Regions from separate parts of the Cytobacillus sp. EB106-05-05-XG126 genome, predicted to be linked through region 1. Evidence: riboswitches for the same ligand, from Rfam matches in the RefSeq annotation. Region 1 holds a riboswitch; the other holds the start of a gene.
What was found. A riboswitch is a leader RNA that binds a small molecule or an ion and turns the genes downstream of it on or off. The one in region 1 is predicted to bind FMN.
Positions count from the first base shown of each region.

Region 2: another riboswitch for FMN. It lies ahead of AC3WTL_RS18630 (ECF transporter S component); the one in region 1 lies ahead of ribD (bifunctional diaminohydroxyphosphoribosylaminopyrimidine deaminase/5-amino-6-(5-phosphoribosylamino)uracil reductase RibD).

Region 1 covers NZ_JBYTDU010000022.1:11,970-15,845, reverse strand. The annotation lists gene ribE (riboflavin synthase) at 1-237, opposite strand, end outside; gene ribD (bifunctional diaminohydroxyphosphoribosylaminopyrimidine deaminase/5-amino-6-(5-phosphoribosylamino)uracil reductase RibD) at 237-1,334, opposite strand; FMN riboswitch at 1,478-1,640, opposite strand; gene AC3WTL_RS23785 (EcsC family protein) at 1,773-2,594, shown strand; gene AC3WTL_RS23780 (TlpA disulfide reductase family protein) at 2,613-3,188, opposite strand; gene AC3WTL_RS23775 (hypothetical protein) at 3,277-3,876, opposite strand, start outside.
Region 2 covers NZ_JBYTDU010000007.1:90,351-94,226, reverse strand. The annotation lists gene AC3WTL_RS18640 (M23 family metallopeptidase) at 1-36, shown strand, start outside; gene AC3WTL_RS18635 (histidinol-phosphatase) at 105-917, shown strand; FMN riboswitch at 1,076-1,247, shown strand; gene AC3WTL_RS18630 (ECF transporter S component) at 1,410-1,994, shown strand; gene AC3WTL_RS18625 (ferredoxin) at 2,118-2,366, opposite strand; gene AC3WTL_RS18620 (YpbB family protein) at 2,626-3,684, shown strand; gene AC3WTL_RS18615 (RecQ family ATP-dependent DNA helicase) at 3,681-3,876, shown strand, end outside.

The DNA.
Region 1 (3,876 bases):
TGTTCGTTCTTTAATGGCAGAAAGCGAAGTGCTTTTGAATGTTTCGGGCATGACATCTGCTGAAAATTCATTTTTTGCAAATTCCGTAACTGTAAGACACACGCCATTAACCGAAATGCTGTCCCCCAATTGAACATCTGATAAAACTTTGGAGGCCTGAATCGTCAGTTTCATCGCCTTGCCTTGCTGAACTACTTTTTTTACTGTTCCAAGCTCCTCAATAATTCCTGTAAACATTATTGCGTGGCCTCCCTCAGCGGTTTTGCGGTAATTCTAAGGTCTCCGCCAATCCTTTTGATTTCTGTGAATTCCAGTACAGGGGAGTCTTTTACATAGTCGGCACCATCCCCGCCAATAAATGGAATCGCCTTATTGCCTCCAATAATTTTAGGAGCCATATAGAGGATCATCTGCTGAAAGAAACCTTCTTTAATAAATGAAGCATGGATCTCAGACCCGCCTTCAACAAATAAAGTCATGATGTTTCTTTCACCTAAGTTTTTTAATACTTCTTTAATCGGCACCTCATTTGCAGGAAAAGAAAAAACTTCTGCATTATACTTCCTTATTTCCTCTGCTTTTGTCGAATCTATTTCGCAGCCGGTAAAGATGATGGTCTTAACAGACTGATCTCGGATGACATTTGCGTCAGCCGGAATTCTGAGATTTGTATCTAAAACAATTCGAATGGGATTTTTTCCGCCTTGGGGCAGCCTGGCGGTTAAAAGGGGATTATCGTGAATGATCGTATTTACACCTGTAAGTATTGCGTCATGTTCATGCCGTAGACGGTGTACATCCTGCCTGGATTCTGGAGAGGTAATCCATTTGCTGTCACCGGTTTTTGCAGCTGTTTTCCCATCAAACGATGAAGCTGCTTTAATGGTTACGTATGGTGTCTTTGTTTTTATAAAATGGAAAAATGGTTCGTTTAGGGCATCTGCTTCCTTTTTCAACAGACCGGTCACCACGTCAATACCGGCATCCTGCATCCTTTCGATTCCTTTGCCTGAAACCAGAGGATTTGGATCGGCAGAAGCAATAAAAACCCTATTAATTCCTGAATTAATAATTAAGTCTGCGCATGGCGGAGTCCTGCCAAAATGGCTGCACGGTTCAAGAGTGACATAAATATCAGCCCCTTTAACCTCATCGCCAGCTGCAGCAATCGCATGGACTTCTGCATGGGGAGTTCCCGCCTTCAGGTGAGCACCCATCCCAAGAATTTCACCATTTTTAACAACAACCGCACCCACCTGCGGGTTAGGACTTGTTTGTCCTTTGGCTGCCGCTGCCAGACTGATGGCTAACTTCATATATTCCTGGTGGTTCAAATTATGTGAATCCTCCTTTCCTTACAATTTCTCCAATTTAAGTATGAAACGGCAAAACCCCGTACACCAGCTAGGTGAAACGGGGCAAAAACACATGACGAAATAAGCGTTTAAAAAAAGAAATTTTGAACGCGTTACTATACTCATTCCTTCTCCCATCCAGACTTTCACTGTCGGCTTTGGAATTTCACCAAATCCACCGCTATTATTAAGCACCTATCTCTGCTAATAAAACCGGGTCACGGACTAAGAGGGCGTACCCTCATCACCGCCGGTTGGGAATTTCACCCTGCCCCGAAGGAAATCCTATTCTATTATAAGAATCTTATCATGAATAGCCGAAATATACAAAGAGAATTGGTTGTGAAAGAAGTGAAACTTTTGCTTTAAACAGCCGTATAGTTAAAATATAGAAGAAGGAATGAAAGGGCGATACTAATGATTGAACCGAAAGAACAGCTGATAAATGAATTAAAGAAATGCGAAGAATGGGAAAAAGACCAAGGTGATTTGTGGTTTTGGGAGAAGCTCGGGAGGCTTCCTTTCAAACTTATTGATAGATTCACACCGGAGTTCATACAAAAAAAGGTTGGAGTGATTCTTGATGAACTTGGCACGTATATTCAATCAGGAGGAAGATATTTAAGTTCAGCAGCAGCGTTAAAGAATTATTATCCTGGACAGAATATCCATACCTTGCAGGATGTAGAAGCCCTGCCCATAGTAAAGATGGATGAAGCCGCGGAAAAGCTAACCTCAAACAGAAAAAGAACCGCTGCATTGCAGGGTGCGGGAACTGGAGTCGGAGGGATTTTCACCCTGACCATTGATATCCCTCTTCTCCTCGGCATTCAATTAAAAACACTGCAGGATATTGCGATTTGCTATGGCTTCGATCCCGCAGATAAAAATGAAAGAATGTTCATCGTCAAAATCCTTCAATTTGTTTCCAGTGATATTGTTGGAAAAAAAGCTATTCTGCAGCAGCTTACCATGTTTGGCGCTAAAGAAGAAGGACCAAAAAGGGAAGTCGTTTCTGAGCTTCAAGGCTGGAGAGAGGTTGTGTTTTCGTACAGGGACCAAATAGGCTGGAAAAAACTTTTCCAAATGATCCCTATTGCCGGATTGCTTTTTGGGGCATTCATAAATCGCTCTGCCGTTAATGATATTGCAGAAGCCGGCATAATGCTATACAGAAAAAGGGTAATCGTTAATCGCCTTCACCAGGATATGATTGCAGATATAAAGCCGGAGAGCTAATATGGCTCTCCGGTTTGTTTATGGAAGCTTTTTGATTTCCTTCTCCATATATTCTTCATTTAAGGCTCCCAAAACTTTTTCTCTAATAACTCCATCAGAGTCAATAAAATAGCTTGTAGGATAAGCCATAATATTATAATCCGCACCAACAGCGCCCTTTACATCCATAGGGATTGTAAAAGTCAGACCCAGCTCTTTCACGAACTTCTCAGCGTCTCCGTTATTCTTTTCAGTGTTTGTTAGATTTACGGCAAGAATATCGAATTTTTTATCTTTGTACTTTTTATAAAGCTTCTCCATATGCGGCATTTCCGCGCGGCATGGAGGACACCAGCTTGCCCAAAAATTCAGAAGCACAGCTTTGCCCCTGTAGTCACTGAGTTTCACCGGATTTCCTTCCATATCTGTCAGTTCAAAATCTGGAGCAATGCTGCCTTTCTCCAAACCAATAGGCAAATCCTCAGGATCTTCAATTTTATCGTATTTTTGCATTTGTCCAGCTTGCTCTACTACTCCCTTTTCCTTAAGAATGGTCTTGTCAACAATGAACAGCAAAAGGACAATAACTGCAGCTGCCAGTAAAAACTTTTTCATTCCAACACCTCTATACTGATTTCCCTATACTTAAACTGAATTTATCATACTATATGGGGAATCCAGAATCTATAAATGTGCACATGTTTTAATGATTGCGATAAAGAAATAGAGCCGCAAAAATTGCATAAATTCTGCGCTTTTCTTTTGCATCCAGACTAATATTAAAAGAAAGGACAGGTGTGTTTGGATCCTTAAAGCGCTTCCCCCACTCAAATGGCATCCACCCTTTGCGAAAACGGGCAATTCTATTCGATTGATCATCTAGTACCTGCAGATCTGTGTGTAAAAAGGTTTTAGGAACGGCATACTGCATATCTCCATTCTGAAACAGCAGAGTGCTTCCTTCCTTTTTAAATTCGATTATTTCCCTGCAGTGGCAACCTGAAGACAAGACTTCGATTCCCTTTCTACGGATGATGATTGATGCCTCAAGATTATCAGTATAGTCATAAATTCCCAGCCTTTTTGGAATGAATCGGTCGATAAAATAAGGCAGGAACCAGCGAAGCTTCCGCATTTTCATATCTCTTATTTCACCTATCACCCTTCCTTCGGGATCAAAAATAACCATTCTTAGAGAAGGGGCCGGCAGAAAAGCGATCAGCACTTTTGACTGCTGCAAAAAAGGCAGAGGGGCTTGTCTAATAGAATAAAAGTTACTTGCCGCTGCCTCGGCTGCCCTTTG
Region 2 (3,876 bases), on a different contig from region 1:
AAAATTGGACAAATTCTAATCATTCACAAAAAATAGAATAGAAATGATTGCACCGCTTTACTCCCTTAAAGTATAATGGGTAAAAAACTGGGGGAGTTAGAGAAATGCTTACAGACTATCATAACCATCTTGAAAATGGCACGTTAAGCCTGGATTATTTAAAAAAATTCACAGATGCTGCTGCCCAAAAAGGGATTGAATCTTTTGGGATTTCGGAACATGCATATCATTTCTATCAGACAGCAGACATTCTGCAAAATCCATGGGTAAACGAAAGACGATTTTATGATATGAAAGACTATGTGAATGTTTTTCAAGAAGCGTGGAGTAATAACAAAGATGTGAAAATGTCAATAGAAATGGACTATACGCCGGGCAAGCATGATGAAATGACGAAGTTTATTAACAGTTACTCATTTGATTATGTAATTGGATCCATACATTGGGTTGGAGATTTCGGCATAGATCTTGCTGAATTTAGAAAAGAATGGGATAAACGGGATCTTTATGAGATATATAGGAAGTATTTTGATCAAGTGGTCACACTGGCCCAATCCAATTTATTTGATATTGTAGGCCATTTAGACCTCGTGAAAATCTTTAAATATGTTCCTAAGGACGAAGAGTTTTTGCTGGAGCAGTATGATCGTGCAGCCAATGCACTGGCAGAATCCAAGACATGTGTAGAGATCAGCACAGCCGGTCTGCGAAAGCCAGTCGGTGAACTATACCCGGACAAAAGGCTCCTGCAGAAATGCTATGAGAAAAATATCCCGATTGTACTTTCATCTGATGCGCACTTTCCTGAACATGTAGGTGCCGATTTTGATAAGGCAATTGCTCTTGCAAAAGAAGTGGGATATGAGTCCATCATGACTTTTTCCAAAGGAGAAAGAAAGGAATATCCGCTTAGATAATGCAAAAGGGATGGCAGAGCCTCCCTTTTTTGTATTATCCAGAAACATTTTAATAGGTATGGACATGGATATATATATGTTTCAAATCCATACAGATAAACAAATCCCTTCACAGAATAACTTTTTTTCAGTATAATTAATCTGTATAAATAAATACGGTCTATCTTCGGGGCAGGGTGAAATTCCCGACCGGCGGTGATGGGTTAATCTTAACTCTAAGCCCGCGAGCCTGAGAGAAGCGTTTTGGTCGAAAAACGCTTTGCATTTAATTGGGCAGGATTTGGTGCGATTCCAAAGCCGACAGTACAGTCTGGATGGGAGAAGATGGAGGTTCTGCAGACGTTCAAAAAATGCAGGTTTTGAACGTTATTAAGCATGCCTTTGCAACACTCCCTCAAGTTATTTTAGCTTGAGGGTTATTTATTGCGAAGATATTTGCTTAGCCGAACCTTTCTTCTATAGGAGAGATAGTCCTAAAAAGGAGAGAGGAACTTGAAAAAACTTAATATCAAATCAATGGTTGCCATCGGAATGCTAAGCAGCATCTCTTATGTATTAATGCTGCTCAATTTTCCAATTCCGCCGTTTCCGCAATTTTTGATGATTGACTTCAGCGATATTCCTGCATTAATCGCAGCGTTAATCTTTGGCCCGGCAGCAGGAATATTAGTGGAGCTTATTAAAAATATTCTTGATTACTTCATGACTGGGAGTGCAACAGGGGTACCTGTCGGACATATTGCAAACTTTGCGGCAGGCATTTTGTTCGTCTTGCCTACTTATTATGTATACAGCAAGCTGAAGACCAAAAAAGGCATGACGTTTGGGCTCGTAATCGGCACCATGGTTATGGCTGTTATTATGAGTGTGCTTAATTACGTTGTCATTCTGCCGGCATATACATTCTTCCTGAATTTCCCGGCAATGTCAGCGCCTGAAATGAGAACAATGATTGTTACAGGGATATTGCCATTCAATATTCTAAAAGGAATTATTATTTCAATTGTTTTCATGCTCATTTTTACACGCATGAGAACCTGGGTAGAAAAGCAGGCTGTATTAAAAAGTGCAGCATAATGAATATATAAATTTAAAGCAGCGGCAAATGTTCCGCTGCTTTTTCAATTTGTAAGCCAAAAAACTCCCTTTCTAGTTGAAAGGGAGCAGTAGCTTAACAAAGATTAGAGTATGGCTGAGGGATTATTCGTATTTAAGCGGGTCGCCATCAAAAGCGTCATCAGCAACTTTGATTGAATCGGTTGGGCAGCCTTCGAATGCATCCATCATATCGTCCATCAATACATCTGGAATCTCAACGATACCCTGGTTATCATCAAGGGTAACAAATGCGATGCCTTCATCATCGTAATCATAAATGTCCGGTGCAGCTGCGCCGCAAGCTCCACATGCAATGCATGTTTCTTTGTCAACAATTGTATACTTTGCCATGAAAAAAACCTCCCAAGAATTAAACAATTAATCTCCCATCAAGATGATGGTAACACATTCCTCACATCCTATTGTAAAACTGTATGTTCAACTTTTCAATAGAAAATGTATTGAGAATGCTTATCACATAAGGGTTTAGGCATAATTTACCCTGTTAGAAATAATTAAAACGGCCTGCCGATTTCTTTCATGATAAAATAGAAGTAAGAAAAAGAAGGTAATGAAAAAATAAAAAATCTTAAGCCGTAAGGTGAACATAATGCAAAGAGCTTATTTGAAATCTGTAATAATGTACTGTGTTAACGAGTTGCAGGGACAAAGAACTATATATTCCATTTTACATTTGCTTAATGGAAAAAAGTCTTCCCAGACCATCCAAGATGCTCATCTATTTCAACTAACCCCGTTTTTTCGTACATTTGGAAATTTAAGCAGGGGAGTACTGGACCATCTTGCAGAAGAAATCCTAAGCAGCAGCTGGATGACTGCCATTGATGAAAAGCATTACATTTTAACTGAAGAAGGGAAGAAAGAGCTCGAAAGATCTCTTTTAGAATGTCCAATACCTTCATCATTAAACGGATGGCTGTATCATAGTACAGGTGAATTGTTTTGGGAGAGGATTACACTTTTAATTCAGGTAATATCCCACTTAAATAATAACAATGTAAAGTACCTTCCTATCCAAAGAAAAAGAGATATTCATGAATGGCTGAAAGACTTTCTGGGGAAATCTGGATTTTCCCGCGGTGAAGTTGGGGTTATGCTGTACAAGGAACTTGGTCAGTGCCTTGAAGATCTGAATAATATTAATCCTGCTGTGCTTACATTGAGGCTGACAGGCTATAACCGTATTGGCCTCACAGCTGTTCAGGCTTCTGAACAGCTTGGAATCAGCCAGGATTATTACCACCATCAGTTCCTTGGGGCTATTCATCATATACTGGCAAGCGGAAGAGATAATTCTGCCGAATATCCGCTTATCAATAAGATCGTTAGCGATGCAGGAAATGAAGTTCAGCTAACATTGTCTGCCCAAAAGACTTACACAATGTTAAAACAGGGACTGGATTTGGATGATATAGCTAAAATGAGAAGATTGAAAAAAAGTACAATTGAGGATCATATTGTGGAAGTAGCATTAAACGACAGCTGCTTTAATATCACACGTTATGTCTCCGAGGAAAAACAGAAGCTGATCCTTCATGCAGCCAATCGTGCTGATTCAATGCAATTAAAGCAAATACGTCAAATAGTGCCTGAATCCGATTATTTTGAAATCAGATTAGTAATGGCAAAGCTTGGAGAGGGACAATGAGATTGGACGAACTATTGGAAAGAAAATTTGGATATTCTGCCTTCAGACCTGGACAAAAGGAAATCATTGAATCCGTGCTCGCAGGCAGGAATACTGTTGCCATGCTGCCTACAGGTACAGGTAAATCCCTTTGTTATCAGCTGCCGGGATATATGATTGAAGGCCAGGTAATTATTATTTCTCCTTTGCTGT